DNA from 3 places in the Micromonospora sp. WMMB482 genome. Region 2 is predicted to be linked to each of the others. Evidence: riboswitches for the same ligand, from Rfam matches in the RefSeq annotation. Region 2 holds a riboswitch; each other region holds the start of a gene.

Region 1 (10,195 bases), 550 kb from region 2:
GGGGCCACTGGCCGTCGGAGGGTGAGCAGTGACCAGCGGGCAGGAACAGGCGATCGTCGCGGTTCACGTACGAGGGCTCGACGGCATGTGTGCCGGCTGCCGGGCGTGGTGGGCGCGGCTCACGCCGTACCCGTGCTGGCAGGTGGAATGGGCGACCAGTCGGCAGGCGCGGGCGATCACCGCGCGGTTCCTGGAGGGTGCGCGGTGACGAGCCACGGCCCGGTCATGCCGGTCTGGAGCTGTGGCGGCTGCGACCTGCCCTGGCCGTGTCCGACCCGCAAGCGCGAGCTGCGGGCGGAGTACGCGGATGCTCCGGTGTCGCTGGCCCTCTACCTCGGTGCCTACCTCGTCCAGGCCACCGAGGACATGCCCTGGACGCCGGCGGGGGTGCTGCACTGTCGCTTCCTCGGTTGGACCAGGGCGGCCGACCAGCCCATGCCGGCAGTACAGCAGCGACGTACAGCATCCGTGCCAGCCGAACCGAGCCGGGCAGCGCGTGATCAGCCCGTCTGACCTCATATCAAGCCTGATCCGATCGGCTCGCTGGGAGTGCACACCGAAGCGGTCAGCGCGACTTCCGCTGTCGGCCTCAGTCTGCCCAAGAGCTCGAAGGACATAGCCTGGCTCTACGTCAGACGCTGCCACGTCAGGCAGTACGAGAGATGCGGTACCGGGACGCGAGTGCAGCTCAACGTAGGCGCGGGTTTCGGCCACGACGTTGCCGCCGCACAGGACTTTTACCATGTCGCCTTGGCGCAGGTCGGTCGGACTACAAGACCCGGACACGATCACTGGGCGGCCCGTGACGTCGAAGACGTGGGCGATCACCATCTCGAAGCGCGGTTCCGGCACCAGCCGAGTGTAGGAACCGTTGGCGGAGAGGCCGTCTGAGGTCCGCCGCAACCACCCGCGATACTGGTTCTTGTGGTGCGCGACCCACTCGTGCCTGCGGATACTGGTCGGGTGACCATCGAGTTTCCTTCGCCCACCGTTCCGGCCGCCGGACGTACGGAAGTGTTCCTGCGCTACCTCGACTACTTCCGGGACACGGTGGTGGCGAAGGTGCTCGCGCTGTCCGAGGACGACGTACGCCGCAGCGCGCTGCCGTCCGGGTGGACGCCGCTGGAACTGGTCAAGCACCTGCGATACGTGGAGCTGCGCTGGATCGAGTGGGGATTCCAGGGGCGCGACGTCGGCGACCCGTGGGGTGACCGGCGCGACGACCGGTGGTGGGTCGCGCCGGAGGAGACCCGGGCCGACCTGCTGGCCGCGCTGCGCGCGCAGGGCCGGCACACGCGGGCGGTGGTGGAGGGCAGCGACCTCGACGCGATCGGCGCGCCCGGTGAGCGTTGGGACGGCGCCGAGCCGGCGTCGCTGGAACGGGTGCTGTTCCACCTCGTGCAGGAGTACGCCCGCCACCTCGGGCACCTGGACATCGTGGCGGAACTGGCAGGCGGCCCGACCGGCGAGTAGCTCACGCGGGTCGCCCGGGCACCGCGGGCTATGCCGTCGGCCTGGCTTCGTGCAGGATCCGGGCCAGCTCGGCCGGTCGGCTGAGCATCGGCCAGTGCCACGTCGGCAGTTCCTCGTACCGCCACGAGTCACCGGCCATGTGCCAGCACAGCGGCACGGTGGCGGCCATCTCGCGTGCCTGCTCGGCGGTGAAGCTCGACAGCACGCCGAGGCGGGGCAGCTTCTCCCACGCCCCGGTGAGCCGCACCGGGGTGGTGGCGGTCGCCCACGGCTGGGCCACCGACCGCTCATCGAGCAACGCGACGACGGAGTCATCCACGTCTGCTGCGCTCGCCGCCAGCTCGGCCCACGGCGGGGGCGGCAGCCGCCAGCCGTCGCCGTGTTCGGCGACCACCGCCGCGTTGCGTTCACGCTCCGGCGGCGGGCTGAAGTCGTCGTTCGCCGCCCCGTCGGGCAGCGGGCCGGTGTCGACGAAGACCAGTTGGGCGATGCGGTCGGTCATGCGGTCGGCAACGGCTGTCGTCACGACCGCGCCGGCGTAGCTGTGCCCGACGAGAACCACGTCGTGCAGGTCCTCGTAGCGCAGCAGGTTGACCACGTCGGTGACGTGGACGTCGAGGTCGGTGTCCGGGCGGGCCAGGTGGGCGCGTTCGCCCAGGCCGGTCAGGCTCAGCGGGTACACCTCGTGGCCGTGCCTGCGCAGGGCGGCGGTGACGGGGCGCCAGGCCCATGCGCCGAGCCAGAACCCGGGAACCAGTACGAAGGTCGTCATGCATGACACGCTACGATCAATACCGGACAGGTTCCGCCCGGATTAGGAGTGGGGATTTGTGACCCGGCCGACCGCGCGCGTACTGGCGTTGCTGGAGATCCTCCAGGCCGGCGGCGGCTTCACCCTCGCCGACCTGGCCGGTCGGCTGGGCGTCGACGAGCGAACGGTCCGCCGATACGCCGCGCACCTCGCCGACCTGGGCATCCCGGTCGAGGCCCGGCGCGGTCGCTACGGCGGATACCGGCTCGCGCCCGGATACAAGCTGCCGCCACTCATGCTCACCGACGAGGAGGCGGTCGCCGTCATGCTCGGGCTCGTGGCCGCCGGCCGGGCCGGGCTGGTCACCGCCGAAGGCGCGGCCACCGAGAGCGCGACCGCGAAGATCCGCCGGGTGCTGCCGGCCGTTCTCGCCCGGCGGATCGATTCGCTGCTGGAGACAGTGGACTTCACCGCACGGGTCCGGAAGCCCGCCCCGGCCGGCATCGAGGCGCTGCTGGTGCTCGCCGACGCGGCCCGACATCAGCAACCGGTGAACATCACGTACACCACCTGGCGCGGCGAGTCCGGCGAGCGCCGGCTCGACCCGTACGGGCTGGTCTTCCACGCCGGCCGGTGGTACGTCACCGGCCACGACCACAACCGCCGGGCCGTACGGACGTTCCGGCTCGACCGGATCGGGACAGCCCGCCCCGCCCCGGGCAGGTTCGACATCCCGGCCGGCTTCGATCCCACCACGCAGGTCCTCACCGGTCTGGCAGCAGTGCCGTACGCGCACGACATCTCCGTGGTGCTGCACACCAGCCTGGAGCAGGCGCAGCGACGGATCCCGCCCTCGGTCGGCACGCTCACCGAGGTTCCCGGCGGAGTACGCCTCACCGCCCGAGCCGAACGGCTCGACGGTGCGGCACAGATGCTCGCCGGGCTCGGCTGGTCGTTCACGATCGACCGACCGGACGAACTCAAGGACGAGGTACGCGCCCTGGCCGCCCGACTGCTCACCGACGCTGACGCTTGAGGCTCGGTAGTGGTAGTCAGAGCCGCCTCGGCCCAGTGCGGATGGCGCGCGGCTGGGTCAGGCCGGCGGATCGTCTCGGAAGAGAGCTTCCCTCAAGCCTCGGCCTCCCCAGCGGGTGGCGACGAGTTCGGGTCGAGGACGGGTCGGCTCGGGCACCCCTCGGTGCGGTCTGGTGTCGGGCGCAGGACGGTCCCAATCGGCGATCAGCGCGAAAGGATCGGTCACGCGGTCCGGTTCATCCTCACACCGCTCCCGGACAACCATCGCTGGATGGAAGCGCAGTTCCTGCGCCATCCCGCAGTCGTCGGCCCGCGAGGCGACCACGGCCCCGCAGCCTCGACAGGCGACGCAGGGATCCATCCCACCATCGACCAGCAGCCCGTGCGGACACGGTCATGGACGAAGCGTGTCCCGCGTACGTCACCGGGTGAGAGGACGAAGGTGCCGGTGAGCTGATCACGGCCGTAGGCGGCCTCGTCGATCGCGTAGGCACCCGGGTCGAGGAGCGGCGGGTTCACGTGGTGGCAGTCCAGGACCGACCAGTGCGGCGGCGCCGGCAGTTCCACCAACCGGACCGGGACGCTCAGCGTGTTCCCGCAGCCCGCACACCGAAAGCGCTCCACTGCCGCAGTGTGACATCGCAGCCGAGTCACGGCATCCGAGATCGGCCGCGCGATGGTCGGTGGGTGGGGCCCGTCAGTGAGCGTCGCTGCCGGAGTGGCCGAACCTCGGTCACTGAGGACGGTGAACTCACCGCAGCACCCACACGGCGGTACAGCAGGCATGCCCTGGCACGTCGGCGGCGTGGCCCCGGCCATGCCTTCGCTGAGCAGCGGCTCACCCGAAGACGGGTACGGTACGGCGGTGAGCTTTGCCGGGGGAGCTTCGTCGAGTTCAGGTCGGCCCTGAACCATCTCCTGGCCAACCGCGGGGGACGTGGCGATGACTGTTGACTGGAGCCGGCTCACGCACGCGTGGGGCCGGGCGACCGACACCCCAGGGCACCTGGCCGCGCTGGAATCCGGTGACGCCGACGCCCGGGAGGCTGCGCTGTATCACCTCGACATCAAGGTGCTGCACCAGGGTTTCCCGGAGACGGCGACCGCGCCTGCGGTTCGGGCCGTTACCGCGCTGCTCGCCGAGGGACGAGCCCACCCGGACACCGTCGAGCCGCTTCTGGAGTTCCTCGGCGATGCGGCGGTTAGCGTGATCGACCTCGCCGACGACCGCTACTTCACCGAGCTCCTGCCGGACCTCGCCGAAGCCGTGGCCGAGGCGTACCCGGTGGTGCTTCCGCTGCTCGCGGCGTCACCGCCGGGCCGGGCGCTGTTCCGCGCGGAGAATCTTGTGGCGATCGCGCGGATGCGGTCCCTCGCGGGCCGGCGGGAGGAACTGGCGGTGCTCGTCCTGCAGTGGTCGGAGCGAGGCATCGAACCGCAGGCGGAGTGGCTGCACTGCCTCGGCCGACTCGGCGTCGACCTCCGCGACCGGCTCACCGATCCGGACCCGGCGGTCCGCCTGCAGGCCGCGCTGGCTCACGAGGACGACCCGCGCGCCCGTGAGCTGATCCTGGCCGCGCTGGCCTTGCCGCCACCTCCGGGGGTGCACCAGTACGCGCTCGTCGCCGCGGCGATCCGCGTCGCCGCTGACTTCGACGAGATCGCGGCGGCTGCCTGCCGAATGGCTGGCCGGGACAGTTGGGCCGGCTTCGACGACGGCTGGGGCGCGTTGGTGCGGTTCGCGTTCCCCAAGCCGTACGCGAAGCGCCGGCCGCTCACCGAACCGCAACGCGCGCTGGTTCGGGCGCTGGTGACCAACGACCAACTCTGGGATCCGACGAACGGGAGCTGCCGCCTCGTCTTCAAGGAGGCCGGACTACCGAGCACCCGGAGTGCGTGCGGCCGGATCGCCGGGTGAGCGCATGTGGACCTTCCGCAGTCCCCAGGTGATTCTCTTCAGCGACGATCTGACTCGGGCGGCCGCCTTCTACACCCGGCTGGGATTCCGGGAGACCTTCCGGGTACCGACCGACGGCGAACCGGTTCACATCGATCTCGTCCTCGACGGATACAAGATCGGGATCGCCTCGGTGGCCTCCACCCGCGAGGACCACGGCTTGGACCCGGTCGCCGAAGGCCAGCGCGTCGCGGTCGTCCTCTGGACCGAAGACACCACAGCGGCTTACGAGGGCCTGGTCGCAGGCGGAGCACCCGCTCTCGCGCCTCCACACGTGTGGCTCGGCCGGTTACTGATCGCGTGGACCGCCGACCCCGACGGCAACCCGATCCAGATCGTTCAATCCCTCTGAGGCTGCCGGCCGCTTGCTGCGATCCGGCATCGCAGGTGGCATACGCACGGTCAGTGCTGCGCAGGTTTCCACCACGCGAGGTTGGCGTCCACCTGGGCCACCGGCTCGATGATCTCCCACGCCTCGGCGATCAGCCCGTCGTCGATCCGCCAGATGTCGACGACCGCGATCTCCGGCCCTGCGTCGGGAAGCCAGCGCCGCGAGTACATCACCACGTGATCGCCGTCGGCCAGCACCTGATGGATCTCGACCTGCATGCCGGCGAGCGGTACCAGCGCGGCGCGAACCGCGGTGAGCCATTCCACCTTGGTCGATGTGGTGGTACCCGGCCTGTGGTGGACGAAGTCATCACTCAGAAACGGTGCGAGCGCATCGACGTCGCCCGTCTCGATCAGTCCTGCCAGCGCCCGTTGGACGATGCTCTTGTTCGCCGTGGTCATGGACGCAGTGTTCGCGTGCCCGCTGCGATTGTCGATGAACTCGGATTTCATGGCTTCTCGGTCAACGATGAGTACGCTCCATGAGCGTGCACACGGTCGGGGAACTCCTGCGGCAGTGGCGGCAGCGCCGGGGACTCAGCCAACTGGATCTCGCGATCGCTGCGGACGTCTCGGCTCGTCACGTCAGCCTGGTCGAGACCGGTAAGTCCAAGCCGAGCTCCGACATGATCCTTCGACTCGCGGATCAGCTCCACGTGCCGCTGCGTGATCGCAACCGGCTGCTGCTCGCCGGGGGCTTCGCACCTCGGTACGCCGAGCGGCCGCTCGACCACAACTCACTGGCAGCCGTTCACGACGCCGTCCGGAGGGTGCTCCGCGCCCACGAGCCCTACCCGGCGGTGGTCTTCGATCGCCGGTGGAACATCGTGATGACCAACCGCGCCGTCGACCCGTTCTTCGCGCAGGTGGCTCCGGACCTGCTGCGGCCGCCGGTCAACCTGGTACGGCTGGGACTGGACCCGCGCGGGTTCGGGCGCATGGTCGTCAATCTGGCCGACGTGCGCGCGGTGTTCCGCAGCCGGATCTCACGCCAGCTCGCCACTGCTCCCGACCCTGAGCTCACCGCACTCTACGAAGAGCTGCTGGCGCCCGAACCGGAGGACACGCCGGGCCGGCGGATCGAAACGGACGTCGTGATACCGATGATCCTTCGCGTCGGCGGACGGGAGCTGCGGCTGTTCTCGACCATCACCACATTCGGCACCCCGACGGACATCACGATCGACGAGATCGCGATCGAGTCCTACTACCCGGCCGACGCGGAGAGCGCCGCCTACTTCACGACGTAGCGTGCTGCCTCGGCGACGGGCGCCGGCAACGTCGCCCACGGCAGCCGGGTGTCATGCCCGGCTCAGGCCGAGCGCCTCGTCCACCCGGTCCAGCACCGTCACGTCGTCGTGGCCGACACCGCGCAGCAGGTCGATCGCGGTCGCCCGGATCTGCCCGACGATCATGGTGACCGGCAGCGGCGGATCGGTCCGCAGCAGGCCCGCGGCGAGCCGTACCGCCTCCAGGGCCGCCGCGTCGGCCCGCTGCGCGTGCCGGTCGGCGTCGGCGCCGGTGAGGTCGTGGGCCATGGCCTCACCGGCCGACCGTACGGCGGAGGTCAGCGCGCCGATCGCGGCGGCCAGTTCCGGCGGCGTGGCGGTGTGCCGGCGGGTCAGGGTCACGCCGGCCCGGGCCAGCACCCGGATGTTGCGGGCGGCGTAGTCGAGCTGCCGCAGCGTGGCCTCCACCTCGGCGAGCTTGCCCAGGTGCCGGCGGCGCAGTCCGAGCCGTAGCGTCTCGCCGGTGGCGAGCACGGCGGCCTGCATCTCGGCGACGCAGTCGTCCACCTGCCGCGCCCGGTCCAGCGCGGCGCGGGCGGCGTCCTCGTCGCAGCCCCGCAGCGCCGCGTTGACCCGGTCGAGCAGGTCGGCCAGGTCGGTGTAGCTGCGCCGGGCCTGGGCCACCAGTGGGGCCAGCGGGTCACGGGCGGCCATCAGCTGGCTGGCGGCAAGCGCGACGGCGCCGCCGATGAGCGCGTCGACGAAGCGGAACGGCATCAGCGTCCCGTTCGGCGCGGAGACCACGACCAGGTACATGGCCGAGAGGGTGGCCTGCACGACCAGGGCGCGGCGGGCCCCGATCACCACGAGCGTCGTGGTGGTCAGCAGCAGCACCAGTAGGACCGTCCCGGTGCCCGGACCCAACGCGTACACCAGCAGCTCCGCGACGAGCACGGCGGCCGCCACGGCGAGCAGGATCTCGACGGTCTGCCGCAGCCGTCGCCCGCGGGACTCGCCGAGCACGACGAGCGCGGCGGTCGGCGCGAAGAACGGGTCCGGGTGACGGATCACCACCGCCGCCACGATCCACGCGACCACAGCGGCGGCGGTCAGCTCGACCACCGTCATCCCGTCGCTGCGCAACCGCGCGGCGGCGTCGCGCACCCAGGTCCGCACCGGTGGTACCCCTCTCGCCGGGCAGACCGGGCCCGGCCGCCGATCGATCTTCCGCGAGGAGGGCCACTACCCCGGCTGTGACCTGCTCAATCGCTCGGGTGACGGGCGGCTCGTTCGAGGGCTCGCCGGGTAACTGTCGGCGGCCACGAAGAGCGTGCCGGGCTTCGGGAGCCGCAGGGGCAGCGGCTGATCGCAGGTCCACGACCCTCGCCGACGGCGGCGGGACGTGAGACCGCCGCCTCCGCCGTCCGTCACGGCACGTGTCCGGCTCCTGGCGCATTGACATCGGAGCTGCGGCCACATAAGACTGTCGCGACAACTCAACCAACGCGTGTGCGTGCGGGGGAAGACCGGTCGAAATCCGGCGCTGGCCCGCAACGGTAGGCCGTCCAGTGGACTCTGGGCGGCGAGCCCGAATACCCGTCGTACGCGTGCATCCGCTCCCCACCCGTCGTGGCCCACGGGTCGGAGTCCCTACCGACCCGGCGTTGCCGCGTCGGTAGGGCTTTCGACGACCGCCGGGCCGGAAAGGCGCTTCCGATGGTCGTCCGCCGAAGCCGGCACCGCCTGCTCGCGCTCCTCTGCGGCGCGCTCGCCGCCCTCACCCTCACCACACCAGCCGTCGCCGCACCCGAGCGCGCCGGAGCCACCCGCCCCGAGGCCGCCGCCGGCTGGCTCGCCCGGCAACTCGTCGACGGCGAACGCTTCGAGGCGGTCTTCGACGGTGTCGCCTACCCCGACCAGGGGCTGACCCTCGACGCCGTGTTCGCCTTCGCCGCTGCGGGCGCCGCCGACGACTACGGCGCCGACGCGCTGGCCTGGGTCACCCGGCCGGACGTCCGCGACGGCTACCTCGGCGACGGTGTCTCCGAGGCGTACGCGGGTGCGACAGCCAAGCTCGCGCTCGCCGTGCAGGTGCGCGGCGGCGACCCGGGCGACGTCGGCGGGGTGGACCTGATCGCCCGGCTGCGCTCGCTCCAGACGCCGGCCGGGCGGTTCAGCGACCGGTCCGCGTACGGCGACTACAGCAACGCGTTCAGCCAGTCCTTCGCGGTCCTCGCCTTGGACCGCACCGCGCTGGGTGCGCCTCCTGCGGCGGCCGCCTGGCTGGCCGGCACCCGATGCCCGGACGGCGGCTACCCGCTGCTGCCCGCGCAGCCGGTCTGCGTGTCCGACGTGGACGCCACCGCGCTCGCGACGCAGGCGCTGCGCGCCGCGGGGCGTCGGGCCGACGCCGCCGCAGGGGTGCGCTGGCTGGTGTCCGTTCAGGGCGCCGACGGCGGCTTCACCAACGTCGCCGGCACGCCCAACGCCAACAGCACCGGCCTCGCCGCGCAGGCCCTGCGCGACGGCCATCGGCCGCTGGCCTGGGCGCGCGCCCGGGGGTTCCTCGCCGGTCTCCAGCTCGGCTGCGCCGCCGCACCGGCGGACCGGGGCGCGGTCGACTTCGACGGCGGCGGCTTCGACCCGGCCACCGCACCCCGGGCCACCGCCCAGGCCGTCCTCGGTCTCACCGGGACCGGGTACGCCCGCTTGTCCGCCGCCGGCGCCGAACCCGGCGCACCGGCGCTCGCCTGCCCGTGAACCCTCTCGCCGCTCACCCGATCACAGGAGGACCCGTGTTCCGTCCCCGTTCCACAGTCCGCAACTGGCTGGCCGGTCTGCTGGCCGCCGTCGTGGCGGGCGTCGCGCTTACCGCCGTCGAACCCACGCCCCGGGCGGCGCACGCCGCCGCCTGCGTCGGTACCTCGGGAGTCACCGTGGTCGTCGACTTCGCCGCGCTCGGCGGCGGCGTCCAGGTCGGCTGTGCCCCGGGCGATCCGGCCACCGGGCTGGCCGCGCTGCAGGGCGCCGGCTTCACCGTCACCGGCACCAAGCGGTGGGGGCTGGCCTTCGTCTGCCGGATCAACGGCAAGCCCACCGCCGCGACCGAGCCGTGCGTCAACACCCCGCCGGTCACGGCGTACTGGTCGTACTGGCACGCCCCCAGCGGCGGCTCCTGGTCCTACAGCACCTCGGGGGCGACCAGCTACAACCCCGCGCCGGGCAGCGTGGAGGGCTGGTCCTTCGGCGCCGGCGCCCCGCCGGGCATCGCCGCACCCTGAGCCGCCGGCAGCGGCGTGACCAGCGGCGCACCGGGTGCCGGCCTCCGCTCTGGCGTCGACGCGCGCCCGGGCGGTACGG
Region 2 (10,195 bases):
TCCGCTTCATCTGGGTGATCTCCTCTTCCTGTGACTTCACGATCTGGTCGCAGAGGTCGATGATCTCCGGGTCGGTGATGTCGGACTCCTGGCAGACGAGGACCGCCCGGGAGTGGTGGGGGATCATCGACCTGAGGAAGTTCTCGTTGCCCACGAAGGGTTCCGTGCGCACCGCCGCGAAGCCACCGACGAAGAGGGCACCCAGCACGGCGTAGAGCACGATGTTGAGACGTCGATCGGTGAACATCTGATGCATCACGCCCATCATGATCACACCCATGACGGCGACCATGATCACCGACGTGTAGAAGTTGCTCAAGTTCAGAAAGAAGTCCGACCACCTGCGGATCTGGGAGAGTGTGAGGACGAACATGACCGCAAGGCTGATCAGCAGGACCAAACCGAACCGGATGTAGTTGCTTCTCATTTTTCCTCCGGCCATGGTCGGCTCCCTCTAGGTTTTCGCCCAGATTAATGTCAGTTGAGCGGCAAAAGCTTCCTATGGGGCGGTTGGCCCCGAGCCCGAGCCGAGCGAGAAGAGGAGGATCTCGGCGCCAGGACGTCGCACCAGGCCGTGCCGTTCGGCGAGGTGCCCGGCCGGCAACGGCGTCGTGCCGGCCGCCGGGGGGGAGCGCGCGGCGCGCGGCGACGTACTCATGTCCAGTGCCGCGGTCCACAGGCTGAGCCGGATCACAGAGGAGTTCCAGGCGGGTGGTACGCGCTCCGGGAGCGCCCGGCCCTATCCAGCGACTCCGGCGCCCGCCGGTCGCTCCGATCCTCACGACGAGTGGATCCGTCCTTCCCGCTCACCCCGTCGCGCCACCTGCCGTACCTGTTGATTCGCCTCGTCCACGGAGCAGCCGGTGGCCCGCATCAGGTCACTGGCGGTCACCCGCACCTGGGTCGCGACGGAGGCGGCGAAGTTCTGCAATCCGCCACCGGCGGCCCGGCCCGCCTCGTCGCCCGCCCGCAGGGCGTGCCGTCGGGTTCGCTCGTGTGGCTTGTCGGCCCGTAGCTCCCGCTGCAACTGCTGTACGGCGTCCGCGAGCGCCGCCACGGCGTCGGGGAGGTGATCCGTGATCTTCTCCCCGTACTCCACCATCGTCGCCGATCGTCGGGCGAGGTCCTGGCTGTCGGCGATGACGCGGATCAGGTGCGTGACGCCGTGGGCGTACCGTTCGTAGTGCTGCCGCCAGTGCCACCTCGCCGGCGCGACCGTGACCACCTCCTCCGCGCCGCTGAGCGCCTCGCGGAGCCGCTCCACGTCCGGTCCCATGGCACGCAGGCCGTCCGTCGCCCGCACCGCGCGGTCCGGATCCCTCGTCCGTATCGCCGCCTCGGTCTCCCGGAGGTACGCCGCGAGCGCGTCGAAGACCGGTGAAGCCGCCCGGCGCATGACGCGCATGGGGTGCAGTGGCAGCAGCACCGCCACCACCAGCAGACCCACCAGGCTTCCGGTCGCGGCGTCGATGATCCTGGGCAGTTCCAGGTTCTGTTGGCTGGAGGAGAGCGTGGCGATCAGGACCGCCGTACCACCCACCTGGCTGACCACGGTGCCGCCCCGGCCGGTGAGTCCGAGGGCCACCCCGATGGCCAGGGCGACGATGACACCCGTCTGCCACGGGCCGGTGCCGATGAGCAGGACCAGCCCGTCGCCGATGGCGATGCCCAGGCCCACCCCGAACAGCAGCTCGACCGTACGGCGGGTGCGCTGGCCGATCGCCGCGGCGATCGTGCCGACCGCTGCCGTCGGTGCGAAGACCGGATTCGGGTTGCCCAACAGGCTGAACGCCAGCCACCAGGACAGCGCCGCCGCCAGACCGGCCTGCGCCGCGATCAGCGCGATGATCTCCAATTGGCGTAGCCGCAACCGTCCCGCCCGGCTGGCCCGACTCCGGGTGCCGGTAACCAGGTTCCGGGCCCGGCGAGCCAGCACGACCAGCGGCGCCGGGCTGCCCCGCTTCGGCGGCGGTTGAGTCACGCCCGCGACTACCCGTCAGGCCATCGCTGAATCGCGCGTCCGAGTGCCGGCCACGGAGCAGACCGCCGGGATCGCGGTACGAGCCGGCCGGACGGGTGGGTCCGGAGAATTCCTGGAAGAAGCCCGAGGATCTCCGATGTCTGCTCGGCGTCGCGGTGCCGGCTACCCGGCGCTTGTGGTGATCCCGCCGGTGCCCGGCAAACGGACGCTGCCCAAACCCCTCGCATCGCGGTTTCCGAGAGCCACCGTCCGTGAATGCCTATGGTGGAGGAGACGCGACGGGCTCGCGTCGGCCGGTCGCCGCCGAGGACGATGGACGAGCAGCATGGAGCGGTTCCTGGAGGCCCTCTGGGACACGAGCAGCGTGAGCGGTCGCCTCGTGACCAGCATCGTCCTGATCGTGCTGGCTGTCGTACTCGCGATGCTCGCCGGGCGCCTGGCGACCCACCGGGTGGCCGACACCACCAATCGTTACTACCTCCGTAAGGCGGTGCACTACCTGACCGCAGTGGCGCTGCTCTTCGCGCTGGCGCTGCTGTGGCGGCCGTTCGCCGGACGGGTCGCCGTGGTCTTCGGTCTGCTCGCCGCCGGCCTCGCGCTGGCCATGCAGGAGGTCATCGGCGCGTTCGCCGGGTGGATCAGTATCCTCACCGGCCGGCAGTTCCGCGTCGGTGACCGGATCCAGATGTGCGGGGTACGCGGTGACGTCCTTGACATCACCCCACTGCGTACCCGGATCTTGGAGAGCGGCTCCTCCTCGGACCCGGAATCCTGGATCCGCGGCCGTCAGTACACCGGGCGGGTGGTGTCACTGTCGAACCGCTTCGTGTTCACGGCGCCGGTGTTCAACAGCAGCACCGTGCTGGATCATCTGTGGGAGGAACTGACCCTGCCCGTGCCGTACGAGGCGGACTGGCACCTGGCGGAGCGGATCCTGTGCGAGGAGGCGGAGAGCATCTCCTCGACGGTCGAGGCGCGCCGCGCCATCGAGCAGATGCGCCGCCGCTACCCGGTCGCCGACGCCGAGGTCGACCCCCGCGTCTTCGTCCGCGCCACCCCCAACTGGGTCGAGTTGTCCGCCCGGTTCGTGGTGCCGGTACGCGCCGCCCGCCAGGTCAAGGATCAGGTCACCCGGCGGGTGCTGGACCGCTTCGCCGACAGTGGCATCCGGGTGGCGTCGGTGACGCAGGACATCACCATCCACCCGCCTCAGGCAACCGAAACCGTCGCCGTGGCCCCGGGTGACCGCCGATGACCCGTTGACGGGGTCGTGGCGCGCGAACGTTGCGGGTGCGCGGTGACATGACGTCACGCACCGGACCGTCCATCGACGTTCATCCAACGGATCGATGTGCGTAAGCTCGGCCCGATCAGATCTGGGAACCTACCGAGGAGGTTCCATGGATCGTCGAGCGATGTTGCGGGCCACTGTTGTCGGTGCGGGCGCTGTCGCCCTGCCGTTCACGGCGTGGTCGGCGGCGTACGGAGCACCCGCGCAGAACGCCGCTGGGCCCTACGGCGGGCTTCGGTCCGCCGACGCCAACGGCATCCAGTTGCCGGCCGGCTTCACCAGTTCGATCGTCGCGCGTTCCCGGCAGACGGTGCCGGGGACGTCGTACACCTGGCACGACGCTCCGGACGGCGGCGCGGTGTTCCCGAACGGCTCCGGCTGGATCTACGTGTCGAACTCCGAGGTGTCGGCCGGTGCCGGCGGCGGCGCCTCACGCCTCGTCTTCAACTCCAGCGGTGCCGTGGTCGGGGCGTCGCGGATCCTGTCCGGCACCAACAACAACTGCGCCGGCGGGAAGACGCCGTGGAACACCTGGCTCTCCTGCGAGGAGGTGTCCCGGGGCCGGGTCTTCGAGACGTACCCGCTGGGCGGGACCGCTGTGGCGCGTCCCGCGATGGGCCGGTTCAAGCACGAGGCGGCCGCGGCCGACCCGGTCCGCCGGGTCGTCTACCTGACCGAGGACGAGAGCGACGGCAAGTTCTACCGGTTCGTGCCGACCACCTGGGGCGACCTCTCTGCCGGAACCCTCCAGGTCCTCCGCGCCGGTACGGCCACCTCCGGCACGTTCACCTGGGCCACGGTGCCCGACCCGGACGGCTCGCCCACGCCGACCCGGCGGCAGGTGTCCGGCGCGAAGACCTTCAACGGTGGCGAGGGCTGTCACTACGCGGACGACACCGTCTGGTTCACCACGAAGGGCGACAACCGCGTGTGGCAGGTCAACCTGGCCGCCGGTACGTACGAGCTCGCCTACGACGACAGCCTGGTCACCTCCGGTGCCGCACCGCTGACCGGCGTCGACAACATCACCGGGTCGACGGCCGGTGACCTGTACGTCGCCGAGGACGGCGGCAACATGGAGATCTGCATGATCACGCCGGACGACAAGATCTCCGTCTTCCTGCGGATCACCGGGCAGAGCGGCTCGGAGATCACGGGACCGGCGTTCACCCCGGCCGGGGACCGGCTGTACTTCTCGTCGCAACGCGGCACGACCGGCTCGTCCTCCGGCGGCATCACCTACTGCGTCACCGGTCCGTTCCGCCGATGACGGGTTCCCGGCCGCGCTGACCCGCACGGGCCCCGGGTGGCCGTTCGTGACGGCCACCCGGAGCCGTTGTCAGCCCTGCCGTACCTCGGCCGCGGCGGCGACGAGGTGTCGCAGGGACGCCTCGACCTCGGGGTAGGTGCGGGTCTTCAGGCCACAGTCGGGGTTGACCCAGAGCCGGCGGGCGGGGACCGCGGCGACGGCGCGGCGCAGCGCGTCGACGACCTCGTCGTGGGGCGGTACGCGGGGGGAGTGGATGTCCCAGACGCCGGGTCCGACACCGCGCCGGTACCCGATCGCGGCGAGGTCGTCGAGGATCTCCATCTTGGAGCGTGACGCCTCGATGCTGGTCACGTCGGCGTCGAGGGCGTCGATGGCGGTGATGACCTCGCCGAACTCGGAGTAGCAGAGGTGGGTGTGGATCTGGGTGTCGTCGGAGACGCCGCTGGTGGCCAGCCGGAACGCGCCGACCGCCCAGTCGAGGTAGGTCTGCTGCTGGTCGCGGCGTAACGGCAGGGTCTCCCTTAGCGCGGGTTCGTCGACCTGGATGACGCGGATACCGGCGGTCTCCAGGTCGCGGCACTCGTCGCGCAGGGCGAGGGCGACCTGGTCGGCGGTGTCGGCGAGTGGCTGGTCGTCGCGGACGAAGGACCAGGCGAGGATGGTGACCGGGCCGGTGAGCATGCCTTTGACGGGTTTGCCGGTCAGCGACTGGGCGTAGGTGGACCAGGCGACGGTCATGGGTGCCCGGCGGGCCACGTCACCGAAGATGACGGGCGGGCGCACGCATCTGGTGCCGTAGGACTGCACCCAGCCGTGGTCCGTGGCGGCGAACCCGTCGAGCTGCTCGCCGAAGTACTGGACCATGTCGTTGCGTTCCGGCTCGCCGTGCACGAGCACGTCCAGGCCCAGGTCCTCCTGCAGCCGGATGACGTGGGCGACCTCGGTGCGCATCCGATCGGTGTAGCCGGCGTCGTCGAGGGTGCCGGCCCGGTGCGCGGCGCGTGCCGCGCGCAGCTCGGCGGTCTGGGGGAACGAGCCGATCGTGGTGGTGGGCAGGTCGGGCAGGCCGAGGCGGCGCTGCTGGCGGTCGGCGCGCTGGGCGTAGTCGCCGCGTTGCCGGTCGTCGGGGCGTAGCGCGGTGAGGCGTCCGCGGATGTCGTCGTGGCGCCACGACGCCGGTGCGGCCGGCAGCGGCGCGGGCAGGGTCGTCGTGCCGTCGCGCAGCGCGCGGCCGAGCAGGACCACCTCGTCGACCTTCTGGCGGGCGAACGCCAGCCGGCCGGCCAGCCGCGGGTCCAGGCGGGTCTCGGCGGCCAGGTCCACGGGTACGTGCAGCAGCGAGCAGGACGTGGACACCGAGACGTGGTCGGCCAGCGCGGCGACGGTGGCCCCGGCGGCGATGGCGGCGCGTAGATCCGTACGCCAGACGTTGCGGCCGTCGACCAGCCCGGCGACGATAGTCTTCCCGCCCAGCGGGCCGGCGGCGGCGAGCCGGTCCAGGTTCTCCCGCCCGGCGACCAGGTCGACGCCGACTGCCTCGACCGGGGTGTCGAGCAGCGCGGGCAGGGCGTCGCCCAGGTGGCCGAAGTAGCTGGCGACGAAGATCCGCGGCCGGTCCGCCAGGTCGCCGAGGCGGCGGTAGGCGCGGCGGAGGCCGTCGATCTCGGCCGGGGAGCGGTCGGCGACGTAGGCGGGCTCGTCGAGTTGCACCCACGGCACGCCGGCTCCGGCGAGCGCGGTGAGGATCTCCGCGTAGGTGTCGACGAGGTCGTCGAGGCGGGCGAACGGGTCGGCGCCCTTGGCCAGCAGCAGGAACGTGGCCGGCCCCACCAGCACCGGGCGGGTGGTGATACCCAGGTTCCGGGCCTCGGTGTACTCGCTGAGCGCCTTGGCGGGGTGGGCGGTGAAGGCGGTGTCGGCGTCGATCTCCGGGACCAGGTAGTGGTAGTTGGTGTCGAACCACTTGGTCAGCTCCAGCGCCGGTTCGGCGTCGACGCCGCGGGCCATGGCGAAGTAGGTGTCGAGTTCGTCGAGGCCGAGGCGGGTGAACCGCTGCGGGATCGCACCGAGGGCGACGGCGGTGTCGAGCATGTGGTCGTAGTAGGAGAAGGTGTTGGACGGGATGGCGTCCAGGCGCGCGTCGCGCAGCGTCCGCCACACCTGCGCCCGCAGCCCGGCGGCGGTCTCGTGCAGGGTGGCGGCGTCCAGCGCGCCGGCCCAGTAGGCCTCGACCGCCTTCTTCAGCTCGCGGTGCGCGCCGATGCGGGGGTAGCCGAGTACGGTGCTCTGCCCGAATGAGGTTGTCACTGTGGTCCTTCCCTCGAGGTGCCTGGCGGCCACGCGGGAAAGGGAAGGCGGGGTACGGCTGTCGCGTACCGGCTTTCCGCCCTGGCCCTCCCGAGAGGCCGCCGACGGCGCGCACCGGCGGTACGCGCAGTGCGGGCAGGTCTTCGGACTCGCGGGCATGACACCAGGTCGCCTACTGGCCGTCGCTTCCCGGACCTCGCGGTCCAGTGCTTCGTTGACGGCGGTCGTTCCCACTCACCGCTGCGGGGCAGTCCCGGTCTCCCACCGGGTTCCCTCTTACGGCGCCTCACCCGCGCGGCGGGAGAGGCACACCAGCACCGCCCAGGATCGTACGACGCCGATTCGCGGCACGCGGGGTGATGTCCGAGGCGCGGGACGCGGGCCGGAACAACCATGGTCGCCGATCGACGGACGCTGCCCCGGCAGCGCAGTTGATGTCGTCACATCCCGGTCCGGTCCGAGCCGGCGGCCTTTACCATCCCGGCATGACGGTGCCGTCAGAGACGTTATCCCTCGCCGCCGATTTCCCGGCCGCTGGGCGTGAGCAGTGGCAGCGACTCGCCCTGGGGGTGCTGCGCAGGTCCGGGCTCGCGGGCGAGGACACCCCGCTGGACGCGGTCGAGGAGTTGCTGGCTCACCAAGGCTACGACGACGTCACGCTCGCGCCGCTGTACACCGCCGACGATCCGACGCCGACGCCCGCGCCGCCGGGGCTGTTCCCGTATACCCGGGGTGCGCGGGCGGCCGGCGCGGTGCCGGCGGGGTGGGACATCCGGCAGCGGCACGCCGACCCGGACCCGAAGGTCACCGCCGAGGCGGTCGGCGCGGACCTGGAGAACGGGGCCACGTCGCTGTGGCTGGTGCTCGGCGAGGACGGCGTACCGGCGGCCGGGTTGCCGGGCGTGCTGGAGAACGTCTACCTGGATCTGGCCGGGATCGTGCTCGACGCCGGCGCCGCCGCGGTCGACGCGGTGCCGGCGTGGTTCGCGCTGCTCACCGAGCGGCAGGTGCCACCGGCGAAGGTGCGGGGGAACCTCGGTGTGGATCCGCTCGGATGGCGGGCGCGCACCGGACGGCGGTGGGAGGGGCCGGCGGACGAGTGGGCCCGCCGCTGCGCCGAGGGTTTCCCGGGACTGCGGTCGATGACGGTCGATGCGACGGTGTTCCACGACGCGGGCGCCTCGGACGCGCAGGAACTCGGCTGCGCGGTCGCCGCCGGCGTGGCGTACCTGCGGGACCTCACGGCCGCCGGGTTGAGCGTGCCGGCCGCGTTCGGGCAGCTGGAGTTCCGGTACTCGGCGACCGCGGACCAGTTCGCCACGATCGCGAAGTTGCGGGCGGGCCGCCGGCTGTGGGCGCGGGTGGCGCAGGTGTGCGGGGTGCCGGAGCACGGTGCGCAACGTCAGCACGCGGTCACGTCCACCGCGATGATGACCGCCCGCGATCCGTGGGTGAACATGCTGCGTACCACGCTGGCCTGTTTCGCCGCCGGTGTGGGCGGCGCGGAGGCGGTGACCGTGCAGCCGTTCGACCACTGCCTGGGACTGCCGGACGGTTTCGCCAGGCGGATCGCCCGCAACACCCAGTCGCTGCTGCTGGAGGAGGCGAACGTGGGCCGGGTGGTCGACCCGTCGGGCGGCTCGTGGTTCGTCGAGCGGTACACCGAGGATCTGGCCCGGGCGGCGTGGGCGTGGTTCACCGAGATCGAGCGTGCCGGTGGGATGGCGGCGGCGCTGGACGGCGGCCTGGTCGCGGACCGGTTGGCCGAGACCTGGCAGCGGCGTGCCGACAACCTGGCGCACCGCCGGGATCCACTGACCGGGGCCAGCGAGTTCCCGCACCTCGGGGAGCGGTTGCCGGCCCGTCCGCCCGCACCGGCGCCGCCGGGTGGCGGGTTGCCCCGGCGCCGGTACGCGCAGGCGTACGAGACGTTGCGGGACCGCGCCGACGCCCACGCAGCGGCCACCGGCGCCCGGCCCACGGTCTTCCTGGCCACCCTCGGCCCGGCGGCGGCGCACAACGCCCGCGCCGGGTTCGCCGCGAACCTCTTCGCCGCCGGCGGGATCGACACGGCGCGACCACCGGTCGGGGACGACGACCCGGCGCGGCTGGCCGCCGAGTTCGCCGCCAGCGGCGCCCGGGTGGCCTGCCTGTGCTCCACGGACCGGCTCTACGGGGAGTCGGCGGAGACGGTGGCGCGGGCGTTGGGCGACGCGGGCGCAAAGCGGGTGTGGCTGGCCGGCAGACCGGCCGGTCACACGGGCGTGCACGGATACCTGTTCGCGGGCTGCGACGCGGTCGCGGTGCTGGAGACGACACTGAACGACCTGGGGGTGGCGTGATGGGCGTGGGGATCCCGGACTTCTCCGGCGTCGAGCTGGGCGCTCCGGCCACCGCCCACAGCGCCGACCTGGGCCGTTGGCGCGATGCGGTACGCGCCGAGACCGGCGCGGACCCGCAGACGCTGACCTGGCAGACCCCGGAGGGCATCGACGTCGCCCCGCTGTACACCGCGGCTGACCGGGCCGGACTGGACTTCCTCGGCACCTACCCGGGCGTCGCCCCGTACCTGCGCGGCCCGTACCCCACCATGTACACCACCCAGCCGTGGACGATCCGCCAGTACGCGGGTTTCTCCACCGCGGAGGAGTCGAACGCGTTCTACCGGCGCAATCTGGCCGCCGGGCAGAAGGGACTGTCGGTCGCCTTCGACCTGCCGACGCACCGCGGCTACGACTCCGACCACCCCCGCGTCGGCGGGGACGTGGGCATGGCGGGGGTGGCGATCGACTCGATCTACGACATGCGGCAGCTGTTCGACGGCATCCCGCTGGACCGGATGAGCGTGTCCATGACGATGAACGGCGCGGTGCTGCCGGTGCTGGCGCTCTACATCGTCGCGGCCGAGGAGCAGGGGGTGGCGCCGGAGCAGCTCTCCGGCACCATCCAGAACGACATCCTCAAGGAGTTCATGGTCCGCAATACCTACATCTATCCGCCGCAGCCGTCGATGCGGATCATCTCCGACATCTTCGCGTTCACCTCCGCGCGGATGCCCCGGTTCAACTCGATCTCCATCTCCGGCTACCACATCCAGGAAGCCGGGGCGACCGCCGACCTGGAGTTGGCCTACACGCTCGCCGACGGGGTGGAGTACCTGCGGGCCGGACGGGACGCGGGGCTGGACATCGACGCGTTCGCGCCTCGGCTGTCCTTCTTCTGGGCGATCGGGATGAACTTCTTCATGGAGGTGGCGAAGCTGCGGGCGGCGCGGCTGCTGTGGGCCCGCCTGGTCCGCGACTTCGGGCCGAAGAACCCGAAGTCGCTGAGCCTGCGCGCGCACTGT
Region 3 (10,195 bases), 140 kb from region 2:
CGGGTGGGTCGGGCGGGTGACACGCCGTGCGGAGGGCCGTCGGCGGGCCCTCGACGTGCACACCCCGGCCGGTCGGCGGTCCGCTTCTGCGAGGACGGAACCGCACAGTGCCCGACACCATCACGCTCACCGGCCGACCACCGTCGGCCTCGCACCTGACCCTGTCGCAGATCATGGACCAGCACCACACCAACCTGATGGGCACGGTCCACGGCGGGCGCATCCTCAACCTGATCGACTCGGTCGCCGGAGTGGTCGCCGCCCGCCACTCCGACGGCCCGGCAGTCACCGCCGCCATCGACGAGACCGCGTTTCTGCGTGCGGTACGCGTCGGGGACGTGGTGCACGTGGACGCCCGGATCACCTGGGCCGGCCGCAGCTCGATGGAGGTGGCGGTCAAGGTCAGCGCGGACCGGTGGGACCGCGCGGTGCCGCCGGTGGACGTGGCCACCGCGCATCTGGTGATGGTGGCGGTGGACGACGAGGGGCAGCCCCGGCCGGTGCCGCCGCTGCACACCGAGACCGAGGGCGACCGGCGGCGCTACCGGGAGGCGCAGATCCGGCGCGAGCACCGGCTGGCGCTGCGGCGGGCGCTGCTCGACGGCGCCGGGGAGGGCTGAGCGGTGCTCGGACTCTCAGCGGCCACGCTCGCCGGCTATCTGGCCGCCATCGTGGTGCTCATGCTCACCCCGGGGCCGGACATGATGTTCGTGCTCGCCAACGCCACCCGGTACGGCCCGCGGGCGGGCGCGGTGGCCGCGCTCGGGGTCGCCGCCGGGGAGGCGGTGCACGTCGCCGCCGTGGTGGCCGGGCTCGCCACCGTCATCGCCGCGTCTCCGGTGCTGTTCACCGCGATCCGGTGGGCCGGTGCGGCGTACCTGATCGTGCTGGGCCTGCGGGCGCTGCGCGGCACGGGCCGGCCCGGCGCGCGTGCGGACCGGCCGGACGGCGGCGCCGGTCGGGCGTTCCGGCGCGGGCTGCTGACGAACCTGCTCAACCCGAAGATGATCCTGTTCAGTGTGGCGTTCCTGCCGCAGTTCGTCCGGCCCGAGGCGGGCCCGGTGGCGGCGCAACTGGTGCTGCTCGGCGTGCTGTTCGTCGCGGTGCAGCTCGCCGTGGACCTGGCGCTCGGCGTGGGCGCCGGGCGGTTCGCCAGCCGGTGGGGCGACAGCCGCTGGTCGCGGCGCGTCGACCGGCTCTGCGCGGTCGCCTTCGTGGCGCTCGGCGTGCGGCTGGCCGCCGGCTGATCGACTCCGTCACGCCGAGGTGGCGGCATCAGAGGTGCTCCGACCCCGCCACCTCGGCGAACTGGCGATGATCATGACGCCGTCTCCAGCGGCGACTCCGCCGGCGTGCCGGGCAGGGCCGGCCGCTCTCGGTCCAGGTGCAGGCGCAGCAGCACCCAGCCCAGCGACACGCCGCCGATGAACACGTACGCGGGCTGGGTGCCGAACGTGTCCCAGCAGGTGTGCAGCGTGACGGCGGCGGCGAAGGTGAGCAGGAACGCCGCCAGCTTCCGGCCGCCGGGGGCGGCGGCGAACGTGAACAACGCGGCGGCGGTCAGCCCGGTCCAGGCCAGGTGCGCGGCAGGCGCGGTGAGACCGCGTACCAGCAGCGTCTGCTCGACCGCGCCGAGACTGCCCTGCGACCCGACGAACGCGGCGAACGCGTAGCCCATGGTCTCCAGCGCGGCGAACCCGGCGCCGGAGGCCACGCCGATCACCAGCCCCTGCGCCGGGGACGGGTGCCGCCGCCACAGCAGCAGGATGCCGGCCGGCACGATCAGCTTGGCGGTCTCCTCGGCCAGCCCGACGAGCGCCATCGGCAGGACGCCGAGGCGGTGCAGTGTGCCGTACTCCAGCCAGCCGGCGGCGACCACGCCGATCACGCCGCCGAGCAGCGCGGCGACGCCGACGACGGAGCCGGGGACCGGGCGGCGCGCCGGCCTCCCCTGGGCGAAGGTCAGGAACGTGGCGGGCGCGACGGACGCGCCGAGCACGATCAGCGCCGGTACGAACGTGACGGTCCCGGTGCCGGCGAGTGTCTCCAGCACCAGCAGGTGGAGCCCGACGCCGACGAGCAGGACCGCCACCCACGCCCAGCGGCGCCCGGTATTCCCCATACCGCCGAGTATCGCGCCCGCCGCGCCGCGCCCGAATCGGGGTGGGCACTGTGGACGGTGAGATCAATCCGACACGCCGACACGACATCTGGTGTTGCACGGGAGCCCTCACCGCCATATATGGTGGTGCCGCAGCTGGTTCGGCCGAGCCCTTCGGGGCGGGGCCGAGGCAAGAGGGAACCCGGTGGAAGTCCGGGACTGCCCCGCAGCGGTGAGTGGGAACGACAGCCGTCAACAGCACTGGGCCACCGGCCTGGGAAGCGACGGCCGGTAGGCGACCGGCGACCCCGGTCGGGCCCGCGAGTCCGAAGACCTGCCAGCGCGCCGTACGCCTCCGCGTACGGCGGTCGGAGGTCGCGCGGGACGACCGACGCCAGCAGCCGGGCCGGCCGTGCGCCGCGCCCGTTGGCGTCTCCCGCCGTCTCCAGACGGTGACAGCGAGGAGAGGTCATGACTGTCGTACAGGAGAGTCCCCCGTCCGGCACCGGCGGGTCCGAGGTCCGCCGGCCGGCGATGCGGGTACGCAAGCGCGACGGCGACACCGAGCCGGTGGACGTCAACAAGATCGTCCGGGCGGTGGAGCGCTGGGTCGCCGACCTGGACGAGGTGGACCCGCTGCGGGTGGCCACCAAGACGATAAGCGGGCTCTACGACGGGGCGACCACCGCCGAGCTGGACCGGTTGTCGATCCAGACCGCGGCGGAGCTGATCGGCGAGGAGCCGCAGTACTCGAAGCTGGCGGCGCGGCTGCTGGCCGCGTACGTGGACAAGGAGGTCCGCGGTCAGGGCGTGGCGAGCTTCAGCCAGTCGATCGCGTACGCGCACGGGCTGGGGCTGATCGGCGACGAGACGGCGGCGTTCGTGGCCCGGCACGCCCGCAAGCTGGACGACGCCGTGGACCCGGACGGCGACCTGCGGTTCGAGTACTTCGGACTGCGCACGGTGGCGGACCGCTACCTGCTGCGGCACCCGGAGTCCCGGCTGGTGGTGGAGACGCCGCAGTACTGGCTGCTGCGGGTGGCCTGCGGGCTGTCCCGCACCCCGGGCGAGGCGGTCGGCTTCTACCGGCTGATGTCCGCCCTGGCCTACCTGCCCAGCTCCCCCACGCTGTTCAACTCCGGCACCCGGCACACCCAGATGTCGTCGTGCTTCCTGGTCGATTCGCCGCGCGACGAGCTGGACTCGATCTACGAGCGGTACCACCAGGTGGCGAAGCTGTCGAAGTTCTCCGGCGGCATCGGCATCTCCTGGTCGCGGGTGCGCGGCCGGGGCGCGCTGATCCGGGGCACGAACGGCCGGTCCAACGGCATCGTGCCGTTCCTCAAGACGCTCGACGCCGGGGTGGCCGCGGTCAACCAGGGCGGCCGGCGCAAGGGTGCGGCCTGCGTCTACCTGGAGCCGTGGCACCCGGACGTGGAGGAGTTCCTGGAGCTGCGGGACAACACCGGCGAGGAGTCCCGGCGTACGCACAACCTCAACCTGGCCAACTGGATCCCGGACGAGTTCATGCGCCGGGTCGAGGCCGACGGCGAGTGGTCGCTGGTCGACCCGTCGGACGCCCCGGAGCTGCCCGACCTGTACGGCGAGGCGTTCGACTCCGCGTACCGGGCCGCCGAGAAGAAGGCGGTCCGCACGGTGCGGGCCCGGGACCTGTACGGGCGGATGATGCGCACGCTCGCGCAGACCGGCAACGGCTGGATGACGTTCAAGGACGCGTCGAACCGGTTGTCCAACCAGACCGGTGAGCCGGGCAACGTCATCCACCTGTCCAACCTGTGCACCGAGATCCTGGAGGTCAACGACGACGCCGAGACCGCCGTGTGCAGCCTCGGCTCGGTGAACCTCGGCGCCCACGTCACCGCCGACGGGGTGGACTGGGAGCGGCTGCGCGCGACGGTCCGCACGGCAGTGGTCTTCCTCGACCGGGTGATCGACATCAACTACTACCCGGCCGAGCAGGCGGCGGCGTCGAACCCGCGCTGGCGGCCGGTCGGGCTCGGCCTGATGGGGTTGCAGGACGCCTTCTTCACGCTGCGCCTGCCGTTCGACTCGGCGCAGGCCAAGGAGCTGTCCACCCGCGTGCAGGAGGAGATCCTGCTGACCGCGCTGGAGACCTCCGCCGGGCTGGCCGAGCAGTTCGGCCCGCATCCGGCGTACCCGCAGACCCGGGCCGCCAAGGGTGACCTGCACCCGGACCTGTGGGGCGCGGACCTCACCCAGGTCGACCGGTGGGCGGCGCTGCGGCTGCGCATCGGCGAGCACGGGCTGCGCAACTCGCTGCTGGTGGCGATCGCGCCGACCGCCACCATCGCGTCCATCGCCGGCTGCTACGAGTGCGTGGAGCCGCAGGTGTCCAACCTGTTCAAGCGCGAGACCATGTCCGGGGAGTTCCTCCAGGTCAACACGTACCTGGTGCGGGAGCTGAAGGCGCGTGGGCTGTGGACGCCGCAGGTCCGCGACCGGATCAAGCGGGCCGAGGGCTCGGTGCAGGACATCACCGAGCTGCCAATCGAGGTGCGGGAGCTGTTCCGCACCGCGTGGGAGCTGCCGCAGCGGGCGCTGATCGACCTGGCCGCCGCGCGCGCCCCGTTCATCGACCAGTCCCAGTCGCTGAACCTGTTCCTGAGCGCGCCGACCATCGGCAAGCTGTCCTCGATGTACCTGTACGCCTGGAAGGCCGGGCTGAAGACCACCTACTACCTGCGTTCCCGTCCCGCCACCCGCATCCAGCAGGCCACCGTCGCCCCGGTGCTCGCCCCGCTCTCCGGCGTGGTCTCCGCCGTGAGCGACGACGAGGCGCTGGCCTGTTCCCTGGAGAACCCCGAGAGCTGCGAGGCATGCCAGTGACCACCACCGCACCGACCCGGCACATGCTGCTCGACCCCGGCATGGACCTGACCCTGCGGCCGATGCGCTACCCGCGCTTCTTCGACCGGTTCAAGGACGCGATCAAGAACACCTGGACGGTCGAGGAGGTGGACCTGCACTCCGACCTCGCCGACCTGGCGAAGCTGTCCCCGGCCGAACGGCACCTGGTCTCCCGGCTGGTGGCGTTCTTCGCCACCGGCGACACCATCGTGGCCAACAACCTGGTGCTCAACCTCTACCAGCACGTCAACTCGCCCGAGGGCCGGCTCTACCTGTCCCGGCAGCTGTTCGAGGAGGCGGTGCACGTCCAGTTCTACCTGAATCTGCTCGACACGTACGTGCCGGACGAGAAGGAACGGTTCGCCGCGTTCGCCGCGGTGGAGAACATCCCGTCGATCGCCCGCAAGGCCGAGTTCTGCTTCCGGTGGATCGACTCGATCTTCGAACTGCGGGAACTGCGGACCCGGGCGGACCGGCGGGCGTTCCTGCTCAACCTGATCTGCTTCGCCGCGTGCATCGAGGGCCTGTTCTTCTACGGCGCGTTCGCCTACGTCTACTTCCTGCGCTCCCGGGGCCTGCTCAACGGGCTGGCCTCCGGCACCAACTGGGTGTTCCGGGACGAGTCGATGCACATGGCGTTCGCGTTCGACGTGGTGGAGACCGTACGCGCCGAGGAGCCGGACCTGTTCGACGACGAGATGGAGCGGCAGGTGAAGGAGATGCTGGCCGAGGCGGTGGAGTGCGAGGTGAGCTTCGCCGAGGACCTGCTGGGGCAGGGCGTACCCGGGATGTCGCTGGCCCACATGCGCGAGTACCTCCAGCACGTGGCCGACCGGCGACTCGCCGTGCTCGGCATCGCCCCGATGTACGGCAGCGGCAACCCGTTCGCGTTCATGGAGTTGCAGGACGTGCAGGAGCTGTCCAACTTCTTCGAGCGCCGGGTGTCGGCGTACCAGGTCGGGGTGACCGGCTCGGTCACCTTCGACGACGACTTCTGACCGCCGCCCCCGCCCCGGCCGTCACGGCCGGGGCGGGACCGGGCTCTCGCCGGGCAGCGCCGTCGCCCGGACCCGCCCGATCAACGCCACCACGGCGACCGCCATCACGGCCACCACCACGAACGCGCTGCGCAGGTCCAGCGCACCGGCGAGCAGGCCGATCACCGGTGCCGCCAGCAACGCGCCCGGCCACTGCCCCATGGCCACCACCGAGACGCCCTCGCCCGAGGTGAGGCCGGGCTGCTCCCCGGCGAAGCCGAGCACCGTCGGCGTCACGCACGCCAGGCCGAAGCCGAGCAGTCCGAAGCCGGCCATCACCGCGGCCGGATGGGGGTACGCCACCGGCAGCGCCACGCCGGCGGTGGCCACGAGCGCGGACAGCCGGACGAAGCGGATCCGCCCGAACCGGCCGGCCAGCCGGTCGCCGAACAGCCGGGCGACGGTGGCGGCCAGCGACAGGCAGGTGTACGTCGCAGCGGCCAGCACCGCTGCGGCGCCTGCGACCTCGGTCGCGTACAGGGCGCTCCACTGTGCGCCGGCCATCTCGATGAACGAGGCGAGGAAGGCGATCACCGCGAGCAGCAGCAACTGCGGGGTGAACCGGTCGCGCAGCCGTCGCCGGTCCTCGCCGTCCTTCGTCTCCTGCCGGGGCGTGTCCGGCAGCCAGCGGTGCGTGCCGACCAGCAGCGCGCCCAGCAGGACGCTGGTGACCGCCATCTGCGCCGACGGGGACATCCCGATCGCCGCGGCGCCGGTGCCGCACAGGCCGCCGGCCAGCATGCCGATGCTGAACCCGGCGTGGAAGGTGGACAGAATGGGCCGCCCGTACCGCTTCTGCACCTCCACCGACTGGGCGTTCATCGGCGTGGCCAGCAGGTTCGCCGCGAAGCCCCAGACCGCGAGCCCGCCGACCAGCGCCACCACAGTGGTGGACGCGGCCAGCAGGGGGGCGTTGACCAGGATCAGCGCGGCCCCGGCCAGCGCCAGCCGCCGGGTGTTGATCCGGCTGATCAGCACCGCCACCACGACCAGGGAGACCAGCTCCCCGGCGTTCGTGGCGATGTTCGCCAGGCCCCAGCCGGTGTTGCCGACGCCCACCGCGTCCCGCACCTCCGGCACGCGGGCCGACCACCCGCCGATGGCCAGACCCATGATGACGAAGAGCAGCGCCACCGACCAGCGGGCCCGTACGGCCGAGCGTGGCACCGGCGGCGCGGGCTGCTCCGTGGTGCGCTGGTTCGTCGAGGTGTCCGTCATGGTCGTCGTACCTCTCTCCGATCGGTCCGTCGGAACTCCTACCCGATCGCGTGGTCGAGGAAGCACGCACCGTCAGGAAGGCGTACTTGCGCCGGGGTGGTCGCGGGGTCGGTGACGAGCGCCGAGACCACCGCGACGTAGTCGTCGATCAGCCCGCTCACCAGGTCGTCGCCGAAGACGCCCCGGTTGCGGATCACCACGCCGCCGGCCCGGTCGTCGTCCACCACGACGATCGGTGAGCCGCGCTTGACCCAGACGGGCAGGCACTCGGGCGGCACGTCGGCGGCGACCACCGGCGGCGGTGTGCCGGGAGCGGGCCGGGCGGTGATGTCGACCGGCTCCACGAGCAGCTCCGGGCAGTGCAGCACCGGCGACGCCGACGCGGCGGACTGGAACCAGGCGTCGAACAGGTGGTTGTCCGGCCAGGGGCGGACATCTGCGAAGTCGGGACGGACCGCCCGGGCCAGCCGGTGGAACGCGGTGGCGTGCGCGACCGCCTCGGTCAGCGACGCGTGCGCGGCGTCGGTAACGGCGCTCATCGGCGCGTCCGCCGCCACGTCGACCGGCAGGTAGACGTTGTTGGTGAACTGACCGACGAGCTGCCGGGACAGCGGGCTCTCCCGGCCCAGCGTGGTGGTGCCCAGCACCACCCGGGACCGGCCGGCCCGCCGCGACAGCAGCACCAGGTACGCGGCGAGCAGCAGCACGTACGGGCTGGTGCGGGCCCGCCGGGCGGCCGGGCGCAGCCGCGCGGTGACCTCGGGCGGGAACGCGAAGCGGGTGGCCACCTCGGCGCTGAGCGCGACGTCCGGCGCCGGCGGCGACGCCGGGAACAACTGGTACGGCTCCACCGGCCGCAGCCGGTCCCGCCAGTACGCGGCCCGGGCGGCGGCGCCGACGCCGTTGCCGGCCTGCTCCGCCTCCTGGAGCGCGGCGAGCGCGGTGGGGTCCACGCCCAGCGGCGGCTGCGGATCGGCCGCGCCGAGCCGGGCCGCGTACGCGTGGCACAGGTCCTCCACCACGACGCGGCACGACCAGCCGTCGGAGACCATGTGGAAGAAGCAGAGCGCGAGCACGTGCTCGGTCTCGGAGAGCCGGACCAGCGCGGCCCGCCACAGTGGCGCCCGGCCGGGGTCGAAGGCGTCGTTGCGGTGCGCGTAAGCGATCCGCTCGACGCGGGCCTGCTGCTCGGCCGGCGGCAGGCCGGACAGGTCGACGTACTCCAGCGGCGACTCCACGTACGGCAGGATCCGCACCTCGGGCTCTGCGCCGATGCGATCGAACCGCATCCGCAGCGCGTCGTGGCGGTCCACCACGTCCTGCATCGCCTGCCGCAGCACGTCGACCCGCAGGGTGCCCCGCAACCGGCGGAACTCCACCACCACGAGCCGGGAGGCGCCGGGGTGAGCCGGGTCGAGCGCGGTCATGAACTCCCACATCATCTGCTGGCCGGGGGCCAGCGGGAACGTCGTCGGCACTGTCACTCCCCCGATCAGGCCGCCACCGGCGGCGCGGCCACCGGCGGAACCGGCCGGTGGTCCCCGTCCGGCCGGTGGTCCGCCTCGTCCGGCTGGTAGTCCGCCTCGTCCGGCGCGCGGAAGCCGGTGAAGAGCAGGTCGGGGCGGCCGAGCCGGAGCGAGGTGACGAACGCGGCGCCGTCGAAGAGCGTCTCGATGGCCGCGCAGGCCATCGACTCGGCCACCGCGCGCGGTCCCCGGTCGCCGCCGAGCCGGCCGGGTGTCTTCGCGGCGACCACGGCGGCCGCGACGGCCGGCACCGCGAGCAGGCTGCGCCCCCCGCTGCGCCGGGCGGTCAGCAGCCCGGCCAGCGCGGTCACGGCGAGCGTGCTGGCGGTGTTGAGCACGAACCGGCGCCGGTGCGGGTGGGCGAGGCAGAGCCACTGCTCGGAGCGCCCGTACGTGGTGAACCGGTAGGCGACCGCGCGGAACGTGTCGGCGACACCGGTGTCGTGGGTGATCACCCCGTGCGGGTCGGTGAGCAGCACGTAGCCGGCGTCGGTGAGCAGCAGCCCGAGGTGCAGGTCCTCCCCGCCCAGCGGCATCGGGGAGTCCTCCGGGAATCCGCCGACCGCCTCGAAGACGGAGCGTTTCAGTGCCATGTTCGCCCCGGCGCCCCAGGACACGCGCTCGTAGTGCAGCGGCCGGGTCAGGTCGCCGAGCAGCAGGTAGGAGCGGCGCATCACGCGGAAGAACGCGCTGTCGCCGGGTTCCACGACGACCGGACCGGTGACGCCGGCGACCTCGTCACCGGAGGCGCGCAGCCGGGCCGCGTACCGAGTGATCAGGTCGGCCGGCACCCGGCAGTCGGAGTCGGTGAACAGCAGCAGATCGTGGCGGGCGTGCCGGACGCCCAGGTTCCGTTTGGCCCCGACGTGCCGCGGCCCGCGCACGTAGCGGGCGCCGTACTCGGCGCAGGCGGCGCGGTGCGCGGCGGCCGCGGCGGGCGCCGAGTCGTCGACGACCACCACCTCCACCGGCTCCGGGCAGTTCGGGGCGGCGTCGCGCAGGCTGCGGAGCTGGCGGCGCATCTCCGCCACCCGGTCCTTGACCGGGATGACGACGGAGACGCCGCGCGTGACGGCGCGGGGTTCGGTCGGTTCGCCCACTGGCGATGCGGATCGGCTCATGCCCCGAGGTTCGACCACCGGGATACAACGCCGATACACGGCGCCGACCGGGCCGGCTATCGCACGTGTACCGCTGATGTATCGATGGCCATCAAGGTCGAGGGCATGACGACCTCCATTCCTCTCGACCGGCGGCTCGCCGTGGACGGTGGCCGGCCGGTCCGCCCACCGGACCGTCCGTGGCCACGCTGGCCGGTCCCCGCGCCGGACGCCGCCGGCAACCTGGCCGCGGTGCTGACCGGCGGCCGGTGGGCGATCAGCAGCCCGTCCGTCGGCGACACCGTCCTGTTCGAGCGACGCTTC

The links. A riboswitch is a leader RNA that binds a small molecule or an ion and turns the genes downstream of it on or off. The one in region 2 is predicted to bind cobalamin.
Region 1: it holds a riboswitch for cobalamin, as region 2 does, so the genes downstream of both, KSK32_RS21420 (peptidase) here and metE (5-methyltetrahydropteroyltriglutamate--homocysteine S-methyltransferase) in region 2, are expected to answer to the same signal.
Region 3: it holds a riboswitch for cobalamin, as region 2 does, so the genes downstream of both, KSK32_RS24525 (ribonucleoside-diphosphate reductase subunit alpha) here and metE (5-methyltetrahydropteroyltriglutamate--homocysteine S-methyltransferase) in region 2, are expected to answer to the same signal.

What each region holds. Positions count from the first base shown of each region.
Region 1 is NZ_JAHOPD010000020.1:4,285,534-4,295,728, forward strand. Features, by position in the region: gene KSK32_RS21375 (hypothetical protein) at 29-208, shown strand; gene KSK32_RS33535 (hypothetical protein) at 205-513, shown strand; gene KSK32_RS21380 (DinB family protein) at 964-1,473, shown strand; gene KSK32_RS21385 (alpha/beta fold hydrolase) at 1,502-2,245, opposite strand; gene KSK32_RS21390 (YafY family protein) at 2,304-3,260, shown strand; gene KSK32_RS21395 (hypothetical protein) at 4,203-5,177, shown strand; gene KSK32_RS21400 (glyoxalase/bleomycin resistance/extradiol dioxygenase family protein) at 5,182-5,568, shown strand; gene KSK32_RS21405 (nuclear transport factor 2 family protein) at 5,619-6,059, opposite strand; gene KSK32_RS21410 (helix-turn-helix domain-containing protein) at 6,089-6,856, shown strand; gene KSK32_RS21415 (FUSC family protein) at 6,908-8,011, opposite strand; cobalamin riboswitch at 8,308-8,454, shown strand; gene KSK32_RS21420 (peptidase) at 8,552-9,595, shown strand; gene KSK32_RS21425 (hypothetical protein) at 9,631-10,116, shown strand.
Region 2 is NZ_JAHOPD010000020.1:4,831,025-4,841,219, forward strand. Features, by position in the region: gene KSK32_RS23935 (DUF305 domain-containing protein) at 1-427, opposite strand, end outside; gene KSK32_RS23940 (aromatic acid exporter family protein) at 779-1,981, opposite strand; gene KSK32_RS23945 (mechanosensitive ion channel family protein) at 2,307-3,236, shown strand; gene KSK32_RS23950 (alkaline phosphatase PhoX) at 3,382-4,542, shown strand; gene metE (5-methyltetrahydropteroyltriglutamate--homocysteine S-methyltransferase) at 4,612-6,849, opposite strand; cobalamin riboswitch at 6,966-7,158, opposite strand; gene KSK32_RS23960 (methylmalonyl-CoA mutase family protein) at 7,335-9,191, shown strand; gene scpA (methylmalonyl-CoA mutase) at 9,191-10,195, shown strand, end outside.
Region 3 is NZ_JAHOPD010000020.1:4,968,148-4,978,342, reverse strand. Features, by position in the region: gene KSK32_RS24540 (acyl-CoA thioesterase) at 108-620, shown strand; gene KSK32_RS24535 (LysE family translocator) at 624-1,247, shown strand; gene KSK32_RS24530 (PrsW family intramembrane metalloprotease) at 1,319-2,122, opposite strand; cobalamin riboswitch at 2,242-2,458, shown strand; gene KSK32_RS24525 (ribonucleoside-diphosphate reductase subunit alpha) at 2,573-4,969, shown strand; gene KSK32_RS24520 (ribonucleotide-diphosphate reductase subunit beta) at 4,960-5,988, shown strand; gene KSK32_RS24515 (MFS transporter) at 6,010-7,245, opposite strand; gene KSK32_RS24510 (condensation domain-containing protein) at 7,284-8,723, opposite strand; gene KSK32_RS24505 (glycosyltransferase) at 8,738-9,892, opposite strand; gene KSK32_RS24500 (DegT/DnrJ/EryC1/StrS family aminotransferase) at 9,998-10,195, shown strand, end outside.